DNA from 2 places in the Streptomyces sp. NPDC090442 genome. Region 2 is predicted to be linked to the other one. Evidence: riboswitches for the same ligand, from Rfam matches in the RefSeq annotation. Region 2 holds a riboswitch; the other holds the start of a gene.
What was found. Region 2 has a riboswitch for thiamine pyrophosphate ahead of ACIQU6_RS10775 (thiamine ABC transporter substrate binding subunit). Riboswitches for the same ligand answer to the same signal wherever they lie in the genome.
Positions count from the first base shown of each region.

Region 1 (7,714 bases), on a different contig from region 2:
TCTACGCCGTGGCCGGCCGGATCGGGGGCCGGGGCCGCGCCGGCGGCCGGGGCGGTCTCCTCCGCCAGCCCGGAGACCTGGAGCTTCGGCTTGGCGGCCGGGGCGCGGGACGAGCGGGCCCGGCGCCGGCGGCTCGGCTTGGGCCGCCCGCCGATCGTCCAGCCCTCCTCGTAGCCCCGGCGGACGGAGAGCGTCACATAGGTCTGCCCGACCGCGAAGGCGATGGCCCCCAGCGCGATCACGACGACCGACGGGATGACAACGCCGGCCACCACGCCGAGGAAGCCGCCCAGCGCCAACAGCCGCCACCGCAGCGGCGCCTTGTGCTGGAACAGGACCTCACCGAGCAACCACAGGGCGACCAGGCCGAACGCGAGGTAGAGGATCGTCCAGCCCATATGCGCCCCGCTTCCGCCGGATTCCGGCCACCGTGATCAGGACCGCTGGTGCAGCCCGAGGTTCTCGTAGATTTCCAGGGTCGCCGTGGAGTGGTTCAGGGTGATGAAGTGCAACCCGGGCACGTCCTCGGCCATCAAGCGCGCGCACAGCTCCGTCGCGTACTCGATGCCAATGGAGCGTACCGCCGCCGGGTCGTCCTTGACCGCGAGGATGCGCGATGCGAGCTCGGGCGGGAACGCGGCATTGCTGAGCTGCGCGAATCGCTCGATCTGGCGGACGTTGGTGACCGGCATGATCTCCGGGATGATCGGCGTCGGGCAGCCCGCGGCACAGACCCGGTCGCGCAGCCGGAGGTAGTCCTCCGGGTAGAAGAACATCTGGGTGATCGCGAAGTCCGCGCCGGCGCGGCACTTGTCGACGAAGTGCCCGATGTCGGTGTCCCAGTCCGTCGAGCGCGGGTGCATCTCGGGGAAGGCGGCCACGCCGACGCAGAAGTCGCCCGACTCCTTGATCAGTTGGACCAGGTCGGCGGCGTAGCTGATGCCGTCGGGGTGCCGGACCCACTCGCCCATGGGGTCGCCCGGCGGGTCACCGCGGAGCGCGAGCATGTTGCGGATCCCGGCGCCGGCGTACTGGCCGATGATGTTGCGCAGTTCCGCGGTGGAGTGGTTGACCGCGGTCAGGTGGGCGACCGGGGTGAGGGTGGTGTCGGTGGCGATGCGTTCGGTGGCGCGGACCGTTCCGTCCCGGGAGGTGCCGCCGGCGCCGTAGGTCACCGACACGAAGGTCGGGGCGACGGCCTCGATGCGGCGAATGGCGTTCCACAACGTCCGCTCGCCCTTCTCGGTCTTCGGGGCGGCGAACTCGAACGAATAGGACTGCTTGCCGGAGGCGAGCAGGTCGCGCACCGTCCGCGCACGATCAGTCCTGGTGGAAGCTGTACCTAGGGCCATACGGGCAGGTTAACCACCCGCCGGACGGACACCAACCGACGGCGGCGTATTGGCTGGTTGGCGCCGGCGGTGTCCACAACGTGGACACCTCACGGCCCTCCGGCGTCCTCCGACGGACGCCTAAGGCGCAGGTCAGCCGACGTGGGAGCGGATCCGCTTGGCCAGCTCGGCGGCCGCGGCGCCCGGGTCGTCGGCCTCGGTGAGCGCGCGGACCACCACCACCCGGCGGGCGCCGGCGGCCAGCACCTCGTCGAGGTTGCCGGCGTCGATCCCGCCGATCGCGAACCAGGGGCGCTCGGGGTCCTGCGCGGCGGCGTACCGGACGAGGTCCAGGCCGGGGGCGTGCCGGCCCGGCTTGGTGGGCGTCGGCCAACAGGGGCCGGTGCAGAAGTAGTCCACCCCGGGCTCGGCGAGGGCGGCGTCGACCTCGGCCTCGGCGTGGGTGGAGCGGCCGATCAGCGGCTCGGGGCCGAGCAGCGCGCGGGCGGCCGGGACCGGCAGGTCGCCCTGGCCGAGGTGGAGCACGTCGGCGCCGGCGGCATGGGCGACGTCCGCGCGGTCGTTGACCGCGAGCAGCTTGCCGTGCCGGCGGCAGGCGTCCGCGAAGACCTCCAGGTGGCGCAGCTCCGCGCCGGCCTCCATGCCCTTGTCGCGGAGTTGGACGATGTCCACGCCCGAGGAGAGCACCGCGTCCAGGAACTGCGGGAGATCGCCCTGGCGGGTGCGCGCGTCGGTGCACAGGTAGAGCCGGGCGTCGGACAGGGCCTGTCGAACGGTGGCCATCAGGCGGCTTCCCCCTCGTCGGCGGCGTACGGGCCGGGCGGTGCCGACCCGTACGCCGTGCGGTGGTGGTTACGGATTGTGGTTGCTGCGGGACGCGGGTGCGTCAGACGGCGAGCGCCTGGGCCCGGCGCTTGACCTCCGTGCCGCGATTCTCGCGCAGGGCCTGCGCCGGGGTGCCGGGCAGGGTGTCATCCGCGGTGAAGAGCCACTCCAGCATCTCCTCGTCGGTGAAGCCGTCGTCCTTGAGGAGGGTCAGCGTGCCGGCGAGCCCCTTGACGACCTTGCCGTCCTTGATGAATTCGGCGGGCACCTGGAGCACGCGGTTCTCACCGCGGCGCACGGCGATGAGCTGGCCCTCCTTCACCAGCTGTCGCACGCGGGTCACCTCGACGCCGCATTCCTCGGCGATGTCGGGGAGGGTGAGCCAGGCGGGGACGAGCCCATCGATGTTTGCGTCAATCTCGGTCACAGGACAAGCCTGCCACCTCCCACTGACAGTCGGTAGCCGGGCCTCGCCGTGGAGCACGTCGGCACGTCGGCCGGCGGGGCCGGGCGGGCCCGTCGTGCCGGTGGATCGCGCTACCGCACCGCGGACTTGAGCGGAACGGCCGCGTCCGCCGCGCGCTCCCGGTCCAGCAGCGCACCCCGTTCGATCAGCCGGCGCCCCTGGGCCAGGTCCCGCGGGCGCCCCACCGCCAGCAGCGCGACCAGCCGGCCGGCCGGCTCCCCGGCCCCCGCGCCGGGCTCGTGGCGGAGCCAGAGCACCGACCAGGCGGCACCGGTCGGGTCGCCGCGCCACACCAGTTCGTCGGCGTCCCCGTGGTGGCCGGCGTACTGGACGAACCGCCCGAACTGCTCGGACCAGAAGTACGGGACCGGGTCGTAGACCACGCCCTCCGCCGTGCCGCGGGCGATGTTCTCGGCCACCGTGCGGGGGCCCTGGAGGGCGTTGTCCCAGTGGTGGACCAGGAGCCGGGTGCGGTAACGGGCGGAGGGGAACGAGGCGCAGTCGCCGACCGCGTAGACGTCGGGGGCGGAGGTGTGCAGCCGCTCGTCGGCCAGGACCGAGCCGTCCTCGGGGGAGAGGGCGACGCCGGAGCCGGCCAGCCAGGCGGTGGCGGGCCGGGCGCCGATCCCGACGACGACCGCGTCGGCGGGCAGGGTGGTGCCGTCGGCGAGGGTCACCGCACCGGGGGCGACGGAGGCGACCCGGGCGCCGGTGCGCAGCTCGGCCCCGGCGTCGGCGTACCAGCCGGCCATGTGCGCGGCGACCTCGGTGGGCAGGGCGCCGGCCAGGGGGTGGTCGGCGGCCTCCACGACCGTGACCTCGCAGCCGGCCTCGCGGGCGGCGGTGGCGAACTCGGCGCCGATCCAGCCGGCGCCCACCACCACGATCCGGTGCTGGGCGGCGAGCACCGGGCGCAGCCGCTCGGCGTCGTCCAGGGTGCGCAGCAGGTGCACGCCGGGCAGACCCTCGCTGCCGGGCAGGGTGATCGGTTCGGCGCCGGTGGCGAGCACCGCGTAGGCGTACCGGATCGGGCCCTGGGCGGTCTGAACGACGTGGTCGTCCGGGCGCAGCGCGGTGACCGGGCGGCCGAGTTGCAGGTCGATGCCGAGGCCGGCGAAGTCGATGTCGAACGCGGAGCCCTCGGCCTTGCCGAGCAGCACGGCCTTGGACAGCGGCGGGCGGTCGTAGGGCTGGTGGGGCTCGTCGCCGAGGAGGGTGATCGCCCCGCGCCAGCCGTGCTCGCGCAGGGCCACGGCGGTCTGCACACCCGCCATCCCCGCGCCGGCGATCACCACGCGCGGCGTGCGGTCAGGGGCCTGGGGAGAGTTGCTCTGCTCGCTCACCCGCTCACTCTAGGACGGCGGGCGACGCGGCCCGCAGCAGCGCGCAAGGAGATCTCTGACACAACGTCACCGGTCGGGGGCGCCCGGTCCCGGTGCGCTCCCTTACGACGCGTCGCGGCCCCGTACTAGGGTGGCGGATGCACGCACTCGCGGGAGCCCGGACGGACCGGGCTGAGAGGGAGGCTGGCCGGCCTCCGACCGTACGAACCTGATCCGGGTCATGCCGGCGAAGGGAGGGGCTGGACGCCCATGCATCCATCTGCCACACCATCGAACCCACCGCGGCCGGACGGTCGGCACCCCGATGTGCTGGTCATCGGCGGCGGCATCATCGGGCTGGTCACCGCCTGGCGGGCGGCCGGCCGGGGCCTGCGCGTCGCGATGGCGGACCCCGCGCCCGGCGGCGGCGCGGCGCTCGTCGCGGCCGGCATGCTGGCCGCGGTCACCGAGCTCCACTACGGCGAGGAGACCCTGCTGGGGCTCAACCTGGCCTCGGCCGAGCGGTATCCGCGCTTCACGGAGGAGCTCCAGGAGGCGAGCGGTCAGCGCATCGGCTACCGGCGGTGCGGCACCCTGGCCGTCGCGCTGGACGCCGACGACCGTGCCCACCTACGGGAGTTGCACGCCCTCCAGGTCCGGTCGGGCCTGGAGTCGGAGTGGCTGACCGGGCGGGAGTGCCGCCGGCTGGAGCCGATGCTCGCCCCCGGGGTGCGCGGCGGCCTCCGGGTGGACGGCGACCACCAGGTCGATCCGCGCCGGCTGGCGGGCGCCCTGCTGGCCGCCTGCGAGCGGGCCGGGGTGGCCTTCCACCGGACGTCGGCGGAGCGGCTGACGACCGCCGCCGGGCGCGCCACGGGCGCCGAACTCGCCGACGGCACACGCCTGGTGGCCGGTCAGGTCGTGCTGGCCGGCGGCAGCCTCAGCGGCCGGTTGGCCGGCGTCCCGGAGGCGGTGCGGCCGCCGGTGCGGCCCGTCAAGGGCGTGGTGCTGCGGCTGCGGCTGCCGGACGCGCTCCCGGGGGGCGGGGCGTTCCTCTCCCGCACCGTACGGGCCGTCGTCCGCGGCAACCCCGTCTACCTGGTGCCGCGGGAGAGCGGTGAACTGGTCCTCGGCGCCACCAACGAGGAGCTGGGCTGGGACACCACGGTCACCGCGGGCGGCGTCTACGAGCTGCTGCGGGACGCCCACGAACTGGTCCCGGGCATCACCGAGTTGCCGCTGACCGAGAGCCGCGCCGGGCTGCGCCCCGGCTCCCCCGACAACGCGCCGCTGCTCGGACCGACCGCGCTGCCCGGCCTCCATCTGGCCACCGGCCACTACCGCAACGGCGTCCTGCTGACGCCGCTCACCGGGGACGTGATGGCCGAGGCGCTGACCACCGGGACGGTCCCGGAAGAGGCCCGCCCCTTCTCCCCCACGCGCTTCGCCCCCACCCCCCAAGGGGCCCGGCGCGCCCACGCCCTCGAGGAGCTGCCCGCATGAGCGCCCCCGGTACCCCCGTCCCGTCCGAGGCCCCCGACGGCCCCACGGTGTCCGTCTCCGTCAACGGCGAGGCCCGCCGGATCCCGGGCGGGCTGACCCTCGACCGGCTGGTCGCCACGCTGTCCCGGGCCCCTGCCGGGGTGGCCGCCGCGGTCAACGAGACCGTGGTGCCGCGCTCCCAGTGGCCCGGCACCGCGCTCGGCGACGGCGACCGCGTCGAAGTGCTCACCGCCGTCCAGGGAGGCTGATCGCGCCATGACCGACACCGCAGTCGCACCGGGCACCGCCTCCGCGGCGCCCGCCGCCGACGCCGACCACCTCACCATCGCCGGCACCTCGTTCGGGTCTCGGCTCATCATGGGCACCGGCGGCGCGCCCAGCCTCGACGTCCTGGAGCGCGCGCTGCTGGCCTCCGGCACGGAGCTGACGACCGTCGCCATGCGGCGGCTGGACCCGACCGTGCAGGGCTCGGTGCTGTCCGTCCTGGCCCGGCACGGGATCCGGGTGCTGCCGAACACCGCGGGCTGCTTCACCGCCGGCGAGGCGGTGCTCACCGCCCGGCTCGCCAGGGAGGCGCTCGGCACCGACTGGGTCAAGCTGGAGGTGGTCGCCGACGAGCGGACCCTGCTGCCGGACCCGGTGGAGCTGCTGGACGCCGCCGAGACCCTGGTGGACGACGGTTTCACCGTGCTCCCGTATACCAGTGACGACCCGGTGCTGGCCCGGAAGCTGGAGGACGTGGGGTGCGCGGCGATCATGCCGCTCGGCTCGCCGATCGGCTCCGGCCTGGGCATCCGCAATCCGCACAACTTCCAACTGATCACCGAGCGCGCGGGCGTCCCGGTCGTCCTGGACGCCGGCGCGGGCACCGCCTCGGACGCCGCGCTCGCCATGGAGTTGGGGTGCGCGGCGGTGATGCTGGCGTCGGCGGTGACCCGCGCGCAGGAGCCGGAGTTGATGGCCGCGGCGATGCGGCACGCGGTGGCGGCGGGTCGGCTGGCCCACCGCGCCGGCCGGATCCCGCGCCGCCACTTCGCGCTGGCCTCCTCGCCCGCCGACGGCGTGGCGGAGCTGGATCCGGAGCGGCCGGCCTTCTAGAGCGCCGGAGTGCGGGGCCGCCTCAGGCCGGGCCGGCGGCCGCCCCGGCCCGCCCGGCGAACTCCTCCGGGGCGGCGGTGATCACCTCGTCGAGCAGGTCCCGGGAGGCCATCAGGGACTCGATGGAGTCGGTGAGCCGGGCCCGCTCCCGGTGGAGCTCGCCCACCAACTGCGGGCAGGTGGGCACCAGTCGGCCGTCGTCGTCGCGCAGGCAGGGCAGCACCTGCGCGATGGTCGCGGTGTTCAGCCCGGAGGTCAGCAGCGTGCGGATGCGGCGGACCTGGGCGACGTCGACCTCCTCGTAGCGGCGGTAGCCGGCCGCCGTCCGCTCCGGGCGGAGCAGCCCCTGCTCCTCGTAGTAGCGCAGCAGCCGCTCGGTGGTGCCGGTCCGCCGGGCCAGCTCACCGATGAGCAGCGTCGTCATCGCCTTCCCCCTTTGGTGCGGTGTGGTCGTGCGGCCGCACGACCCGGCCGCCGTCCCATGGCGACCATGATCCGGTCCGGATTATTCCGGGTCCGGCCCGGAGTCCCCGTCCCGGCCCGGCCCGGTCACGGTTCCGCTGCGGTGTACCGGGGCGGCGGCCGGAGCGTCCGGGCACGCCGGCGCGGCTCGTAGACTCGTCTGCCGTGGATACGACGCTGCAGGACCCGTTGGAGGGCCAGCTGCTCGACGGCCGCTACCGCGTCGAGGGGCGCATCGCCGCCGGGGGCATGGCCACCGTCTACCGGGCCGTGGACACCCGGCTGGACCGCGTGCTGGCGCTGAAGGTGATGCACCCGAGCCTGGCCGTGGACGGGGCGTTCGTGGACCGCTTCATCCGGGAGGCCAAGTCCGTCGCCCGTCTCGCGCACCCGAACGTGGTCGGCGTCTTCGACCAGGGCACCGACGGCACCTACGTCTACCTGGCCATGGAGTACGTCGCCGGCTGCACCCTGCGCGACGTGCTGCGCGAGCGCGGCGCCCTCCAGCCGCGGGCCGCGCTGGACATCCTGGAGCCGATCCTGGCCGCGCTGGGGGCCGCGCACCGCGCCGGCCTGGTGCACCGCGACATGAAGCCGGAGAACGTCCTGATCGGGGACGACGGCCGGGTCAAGGTCGCCGACTTCGGCCTGGTGCGCGCGGTGGACACCCACACCACCGCCTCCAC
Region 1 is NZ_JBIVXW010000003.1:31,613-39,326, reverse strand. Features, by position in the region: gene ACIQU6_RS03615 (hypothetical protein) at 1-398, opposite strand, end outside; gene metF (methylenetetrahydrofolate reductase [NAD(P)H]) at 435-1,352, opposite strand; gene thiE (thiamine phosphate synthase) at 1,485-2,135, opposite strand; gene ACIQU6_RS03600 (Rv2175c family DNA-binding protein) at 2,239-2,604, opposite strand; gene ACIQU6_RS03595 (NAD(P)/FAD-dependent oxidoreductase) at 2,715-3,986, opposite strand; TPP riboswitch at 4,126-4,238, shown strand; gene thiO (glycine oxidase ThiO) at 4,236-5,468, shown strand; gene thiS (sulfur carrier protein ThiS) at 5,465-5,716, shown strand; gene ACIQU6_RS03580 (thiazole synthase) at 5,724-6,566, shown strand; gene ACIQU6_RS03575 (MerR family transcriptional regulator) at 6,589-6,990, opposite strand; gene pknB (Stk1 family PASTA domain-containing Ser/Thr kinase) at 7,194-7,714, shown strand, end outside.
Region 1: linked by a shared signal. The riboswitch ahead of thiO (glycine oxidase ThiO) and the one ahead of ACIQU6_RS10775 (thiamine ABC transporter substrate binding subunit) in region 2 are both predicted to bind thiamine pyrophosphate.

Region 2 (7,714 bases):
TCCCGGGTAACGACGACGCGATCCGCTCCGTCACCCTGCTCACCCGCGTGATCGCCGACGCCGTCGCCGAGGGCCTGATCGCCCGCTCCGGTGCCGCGACCGGTGACCAGAAGCCGGGCGAGAAGGCCGGCGAGCCGCTGGCCGAGTGGGAGCGCGACCTGCTCGAAGGCGACAAGAAGTCCGACGACGAGGCCGCCAAGGCCGAGGCCCCGGCCGCTGAGGCCGAGAAGCCCGCCGAGGCCGAGAAGCCGGCCGAGCAGGGCTGACCTCTCAGACTGGTTGGTTGACGGCGGGGGAGGTGCCACAAGCGCCGCCCCCGCCGTCCACCCGTAGATCTTTCGACTTTCGCGATTTCGAGAAGAGATTCACAGACCATGGCGAACTACACCGCCGCTGACGTCAAGAAGCTCCGCGAGCTCACCGGCGCCGGCATGATGGACTGCAAGAAGGCCCTGGAAGAGGCCGAGGGCAACGTCGACAAGGCCGTCGAGGTCCTGCGCGTCAAGGGTCAGAAGGGCGTCGCCAAGCGCGAGGGCCGCTCCGCCGAGAACGGCGCTGTGGTCTCCCTGCTCGCCGACGACAACACCTCCGGCCTGATCCTTGAGCTCAAGTGCGAGACCGACTTCGTCGCCAAGGGCGAGAAGTTCCAGGCCGTCGCCAACGCTCTGGCCGCGCACGTCGCCAAGACCAACCCGGCGGACCTCGAGGCCCTGCTCGCCTCCGAGATCGAGGCCGGCAAGACCGTCCAGGCGTACGTCGACGAGGCCAACGCGAACCTCGGTGAGAAGATCGTCCTGGACCGCTTCGCGCAGTTCTCCGACGGCTACGTGACGGCGTACATGCACCGCACGATGCCCGACCTGCCGCACCAGATCGGTGTTCTCGTCGAGCTCGACAAGGACAACGCCGAGGTCGCGAAGGGTATCGCGCAGCACATCGCCGCGTTCGCCCCGAAGTACCTCTCCAAGGACGACGTGCCGGCCGAGGTCGTCGAGGCCGAGCGCCGCGTCGCCGAGGAGACCACCCGCGCCGAGGGCAAGCCCGAGGCCGCGCTGCCGAAGATCGTCGAGGGTCGCCTCAACGGCTTCTTCAAGGACGCGACGCTGCTCGGCCAGCCGTACGCGCTCGACAACAAGAAGTCCGTGGAGAAGGTTCTCCAGGAGGCCGGCGTCACCCTGAAGCGCTTCGCGCGCATCAAGGTCGGCATCTGAGCCTGCCGCGAGGCAGCGAATGACCTACGGCCCCGCTAGGGTCGTACGCAGTCGGCCGCTCATCGGTCGGCCGCAGATGTGACGAGGAGGCCATTGCCGGACAGGGATCTGACCAAGACCCACGGCAATGGCCTTCTTCGTATGTGCACGAGGAGAGCTCAATGAATCACGGTGCCGACGGCGCAGACACCCACAAAGCCGGTAAGGGACGCTTCCTTCTGAAGCTGTCGGGCGAGGCGTTCGCCGGTGGCGGCGGACTCGGTGTGGACCCCGATGTCGTGCACGCCATCGCCCGCGAGATCGCCGCGGTGGTCCGTGACGGTTATGAGATCGCCATCGTGATCGGCGGCGGCAACTTCTTCCGCGGTGCCGAACTCCAGCAGCGCGGCATGGACCGGGCCCGTTCCGACTACATGGGCATGCTCGGTACGGTCATGAACTGCCTGGCCCTCCAGGACTTCCTGGAGAAGGAGGGCATCGACTCCCGGGTCCAGACGGCCATCACCATGGGGCAGGTCGCGGAGCCGTACATCCCGCTGCGTGCGGTGCGCCACCTGGAGAAGGGCCGCGTCGTCATCTTCGGCGCCGGTATGGGCATGCCGTACTTCTCCACCGACACCACCGCCGCCCAGCGCGCCCTGGAGATCGACGCCGAGGCCATGCTGATGGGGAAGAACGGCGTGGACGGCGTCTACGACTCCGACCCCAAGAGGAACCCGGACGCGGTCAAGTTCGACGCCCTCGAATACGGCGAGGTCATCACCCGCGACCTGAAGATCGCCGACGCCACCGCCATCACGCTGTGCCGGGACAACAAGCTCCCGATCCTCGTGTTCGAGCTGCTCGCCGAGGGGAACATCGCGCGTGCGGTGAAGGGTGAGAAGATCGGCACGCTCGTCAGCGATCAGAACACCCGGGCCTAACGGCCTCAACTGCCTGATTCCGTACGGGTGTCGGCCCGTACGGGCGGCAACCCCCGGTCGTGGGAAGACCTCGGTACGGGGATGGACAACCGCCTGCCGGTCGGACACCGTGCAGGAGAAGACGCGCGGCAGGGGCGAGGCTCTGCTTCTTACCGATAAGACCAGGAGCAAGTGGTGATCGAAGAGATCCTCCTCGAAGCCGAGGAGAAGATGGAGAAGGCCGTCGTGGTCGCCAAGGAGGACTTCGCCGCGATCCGCACCGGGCGTGCGCACCCGGCGATGTTCAACAAGATCGTGGCGGACTACTACGGCGCCATGACGCCCATCAACCAACTGGCGTCGTTCTCGGTGCCGGAGCCGCGGATGGCCGTGGTGACCCCGTTCGACAAGAGCGCGCTGCGCAACATCGAGCAGGCGATCCGCGATTCGGACCTCGGCGTCAACCCGAGCAACGACGGCAACATCATCCGCGTGAACTTCCCGGAGCTCACCGAGGAGCGCCGGCGCGAGTTCATCAAGGTCGCCAAGAACAAGGCCGAGGACTCGAAGATCTCGATCCGCAGCGTGCGACGCAAGGCCAAGGAGTCGCTCGACAAGCTCGTCAAGGACAAGGAGTCGGGCGAGGACGAGGTGCGCCGGGCCGAGAAGGAGCTCGACGACACCACCGCGAAGTACGTCGCGCAGGTGGACGAGCTCCTCAAGCACAAGGAATCCGAGCTCCTAGAGGTCTGATGAACGAGTCATCCTGGGGGACCCCGGTCGGCGCCGGACACTGGGGACCGCCCGATCACGGATCGGCCGCCTCGCTGCGCGGGGCGGCACCCCCCGCCCCGGCGGGTCCCGTGCACGGCAGGGGCGGCGCGGCGCAGACTCGGCCCATGCCCATCGTGCCCGAGCCGGGCGGACACCAGGACGACCATCGGGACATCCGGGATGACCAGGACAACCTGGACGACCGGGGGGCTGCTCGGCTGAGCGGCCCCCTGTTCCGCGACGACAGGCCGCAGGAGCCCATGCCCACCTCGCTCCCCGGGTCCGACAGTGACCCAGTGAAACCGCAGAAGAAGAGCGCGGGGCGCAATCTGCGCGCTGCCATAGGGGTCGGCGTCGGACTCGGCGCGGTGATCCTCGCCTCGCTCTTCGTCTACAAGCCGGTGTTCATCGGTGTCATAGCGCTCGCCGTCGTCGTGGGCCTGTGGGAGCTGACCTCGCGGCTGGCGGAGCGCAAGGACATCCGGGTGCCGCTGGTCCCGCTCGCGGTCGGCGGCACCGCCATGGTGATCGCCGGATACGTGCGCGGTGCCGAGGGGGCGTGGGTGGCGATGTCGCTCACCGCCCTCGCCGTCCTGGTCTGGCGGATGACGGAGGCGCCGCAGAACTACCTCCGGGACGTCACGGCCGGGGTCTTCGCGGCGTTCTACGTCCCGTTCCTGGCGACGTTCGTGGCCCTGATGCTGGCTGCCGCGGACGACGGGCCGCAGCGGGTGCTGACGTTCCTGCTGCTGACGGTCGTCAGCGACACCGGTGCCTACGCGATCGGTTGGCGCTTCGGGAAGAAGAAGCTGGCGCCGCGGATCAGTCCGGGCAAGACCCGCGAGGGACTCGTCGGCGCGGTGCTCTTCGCGATGGTGGCGGGGGCGCTGTGCATGCAGTTCCTGATCAAGGGCGGCGCCTGGTGGGAGGGGCTGCTGCTCGGCCTGGCGGTCGCGGTCAGCGCGACCCTCGGCGACCTCGGCGAATCCATGATCAAGCGGGATCTGGGCATCAAGGACATGGGCACCCTGCTGCCCGGCCACGGCGGGATCATGGACCGGTTGGACTCGCTGCTGCCGACGGCGCCGGTGGTCTGGCTGCTGTTCGTGATCTTCGTGGGAGCGGGCTGACCGTCGCCGGTTACCCTTGGAGGGCGCGCCGCTCGTTCGCGGCGCGCCCTTCCCGTTCCCGCGACCGCGGGGACGATCCGTGAGGTCCCCCGGTTCCGGCCCCGTCCGGCTCCTGGCTCCGCGTCGGCGGAAGCCGTCCGGCCTCGTCGCACAGAGGAGTTTCCGCCCATGGCACGCCCGGCCCCGGGAGAACTGACGTTTGTCGCCCCCCGCGGCGCCAAGAAGCCGCCACGGCACCTCGCCGACCTCAGCCCGGCCGAGCGCCGCGAGGCGGTGGCCGCGATCGGTGAGAAGCCGTTCCGTGCCAAGCAGTTGTCGCAGCACTACTTCGCCCGCTACGCGCACGACCCGGCGCAGTGGACCGACATCCCCGCGACGGCGCGCGAGAAGCTGGCCGCGGAACTGCTCCCGGACCTGATGTCGGTGGTGCGGCACATCTCGTGCGACGACGACACCACCCGCAAGACGCTGTGGCGGCTGCACGACGGCACCCTCGTCGAGTCCGTGCTGATGCGCTACCCGGACCGGGTCACCATGTGCATCTCCTCACAGGCCGGCTGCGGCATGAACTGCCCGTTCTGCGCCACCGGCCAGGCCGGGCTGGACCGCAACCTCTCCACCGCGGAGATCGTGCACCAGATCGTCGACGGGATGCGGGCACTGCGCGACAGTGAGGTTCCCGGCGGCCCGGCGCGGCTTTCCAACATCGTTTTCATGGGCATGGGTGAGCCGCTCGCCAACTACAAGCGCGTGGTCGGCGCGATCCGACGGCTGACCGACCCCGAGCCGGACGGTCTGGGCCTCTCCCAGCGCGGCATCACCGTCTCCACCGTCGGGCTGGTCCCGGCGATGCTGCGGTTCGCCGACGAGGGCTTCAAGTGCCGGCTCGCGGTGTCGCTGCACGCGCCTGACGACGAGCTGCGCGACACCCTCGTGCCGGTCAACACCCGCTGGAAGGTCCGCGAGGTGCTGGACGCGGCATGGGAGTACGCCGAGAAGTCCGGCCGCCGGATCTCGATCGAGTACGCCCTGATCCGGGACATCAACGACCAGGCATGGCGCGGTGACCTGCTGGGGCGCCTGCTCAAGAACAAGCGGGTCCATGTCAACCTCATTCCGCTCAATCCGACGCCGGGCTCGAAGTGGACCGCCTCGCGGCCCGAGGACGAGCTGGCGTTCGTACGGGCCATCGAGGCGCACGGCGTGCCCGTGACCGTCCGGGACACCCGGGGCCAGGAGATCGACGGCGCCTGCGGGCAACTGGCGGCCTCGGAACGCTGAGCACCCGCTGGTACGGTGGCGTGGAAAAACGCACATTCATTCCGACAGGGGAGCGCCACAGCGCTGAGAGTGCGGACGTGTCGTAGCCCTACGGCGCCCGCAGACCCTTGAACCTCGCCCGGGTCATTCCGGGTAGGAAGTTCGGTCGTCACTCATGCTGTTGCGCCCCGTCCACCGTTTGCTGCCAAGCGTCATCGACGCAGAACGCAGTGGACACCGGGCGGGGCCGCGTCTCTTCCTGGCCAGCCAGGAGGAACTCAGTGAGCACCACCAGCAGGATCACCGCGGCAGCGCTCGCCGCGGTGGCCGGCATCACCGCACTCGCCGGGTGTGGCAGCTCCGGCACCGGCGGCAGCACGGACGCCAAGACCGTCACGCTCGTCAGCCATGACTCGTTCAACGCCTCCAAATCCGTCCTGGCCGCCTTCGAGAAGGAGACCGGCTACAAGGTCAAGGTGCTCAGGGGCGGGGACGCGGGCAAGGCCGTCAACCAGGCGATCCTGGCCAAGGACAACCCGCAGGGCGACGTCTTCTTCGGCATCGACAACACCCTGCTCTCGCGCGGCCTGAACGCCGGTCTCTTCACCCCCTACAAGGCCCAGGGCCTGGAGAACGTCCCGGCCGACCTCCAGCTCGACAAGGACGCCCACCGGGTCACGCCCCTTGACTACGGCGACAGCTGCGTCAACTACGACCGCGCCTACTTCACCCAGCACAAGCTGGCGCCGCCGCAGACCTTCGACGACCTGCTCAAGCCGCAGTACAAGAACCTGCTGGTCACCGAGAACTCCGCCACCTCCTCTCCGGGACTTGCCTTCCAACTGGGCACCATCGCCACCCACGGCGAGGCCGGCTGGCAGGACTACTGGAAGAAGCTCAAGGCCAACGGCGTCGAGGTCGTGGACAGTTGGGAGCAGGCGTACAACGAGCGCTTCTCGGGCTCCGCGGCCGGCAAGGGCAAGGGGGACAAGCCGCTGGTGGTCTCCTACGCCTCCAGCCCGCCCGCCGAGGTGATGGGCAAGAACCCCGCGCCCAAGGAGGCCCCGACCGGCGTCGCGACCGGCACCTGCTTCCGGCAGATCGAATTCGGCGGTCTGCTCAAGGGCGCCAAGAACGAGAAGGGCGGCAAGGCGCTGCTCGACTTCCTCCTGTCGAAGAAGTTCCAGGAGGACATGCCGCTGCAGATGTTCGTCAACCCGGCGCGCAAGGACGCCAAGGTGCCGGAGCTGTTCACCCACTACGGCACCGCGATCGACAAGCCGGCGACGCTCGCCCCGGCGACGATCACCAAGAACCGTGACCAGTGGATCAAGCAGTGGTCCTCGCTCGTTCTGAAGTAGCCCCCGCACGGCCCAGGAGGCCCGCGCGCGGAACGGCGGTGCGGCTCGGTCTGATGGCCCTGCCGCTCGCCTTCTTCGCGCTGTTCTTCGCCTACCCGGTCGCCGTGATCGTCGGACGCGGGCTGAAGGACGGCGGGCAGTGGCAGTTCGGGCGATTCGCCGCCGTGCTCGGCGACCCGGACGTCCTCCACGTGTTGTGGTTCACCGTCTGGCAGGCCGCCGCCTCGACGGGGCTGACGCTGCTGGCCGCGCTGCCCGGCGCATACGTCTTCGCCCGCTTCGACTTCCCCGGCAAGCAACTGCTGCGGGCGGTGGTCGCGGTGCCCTTCGTGCTGCCCACCGTCGTCGTCGGCTCCGCCTTCCTGGCACTGGTCGGCCGGGGCGGGCTGCTGGACAATCTGTGGGGCGTCCGGCTGGACACCTCGGTGTGGGCGATCCTGCTCGCGCATGTCTTCTTCAACTACGCGGTCGTCGTCCGTACCGTCGGGGGGCTCTGGGCCCAACTCGACCCGCGTCAGGAGGAAGCGGCCCGGGTCCTGGGAGCCGGACGGTTCGCGGCCTGGCGGAGAGTGACGCTGCCCGCGCTGGGACCGGCCGTGGCCGCCGCGGCGCTGATGGTGTTCCTCTTCACCTTCACCTCCTTCGGCGTCGTGCAGATCCTGGGCGGCCCGACCTTCTCCACGCTGGAGGTGGAGATCTACCGGCAGACCGCCGACTTCCTGGATCTGCCCACCGCCGCCGTGCTGACCCTGATCCAGTTCGCCGCCGTACTGGGCCTGTTGGGGCTGCACGCCTGGACCGTGCGGCGCCGCGAATCGACCCTGCGGCTCGTCGACGCCTCCCGCACCGCCCGCCGCCCAAAGGGCCGCAGCCAGTGGGCGCTGCTCTGGAGCACGCTCGCCGTCATCGCGGTGCTGCTCGTCCTGCCCCTGGCTGTGCTCGTCGAACGGTCCTTCGCCGGGCCCCACGGCTACGGGCTGGTCTTCTACGAGACGCTGCAGTCCGCCGCGTCCGCCGACAGCACCTTCGCCGTCGCCCCCCTCGACGCCCTCTGGAACTCCCTCACCTACGGTGCC
Region 2 is NZ_JBIVXW010000011.1:75,833-83,546, reverse strand. Features, by position in the region: gene rpsB (30S ribosomal protein S2) at 1-266, shown strand, start outside; gene tsf (translation elongation factor Ts) at 375-1,211, shown strand; gene pyrH (UMP kinase) at 1,373-2,134, shown strand; gene frr (ribosome recycling factor) at 2,309-2,866, shown strand; gene ACIQU6_RS10785 (phosphatidate cytidylyltransferase) at 2,866-4,017, shown strand; gene rlmN (23S rRNA (adenine(2503)-C(2))-methyltransferase RlmN) at 4,186-5,298, shown strand; TPP riboswitch at 5,335-5,455, shown strand; gene ACIQU6_RS10775 (thiamine ABC transporter substrate binding subunit) at 5,559-6,638, shown strand; gene ACIQU6_RS10770 (ABC transporter permease) at 6,614-7,714, shown strand, end outside.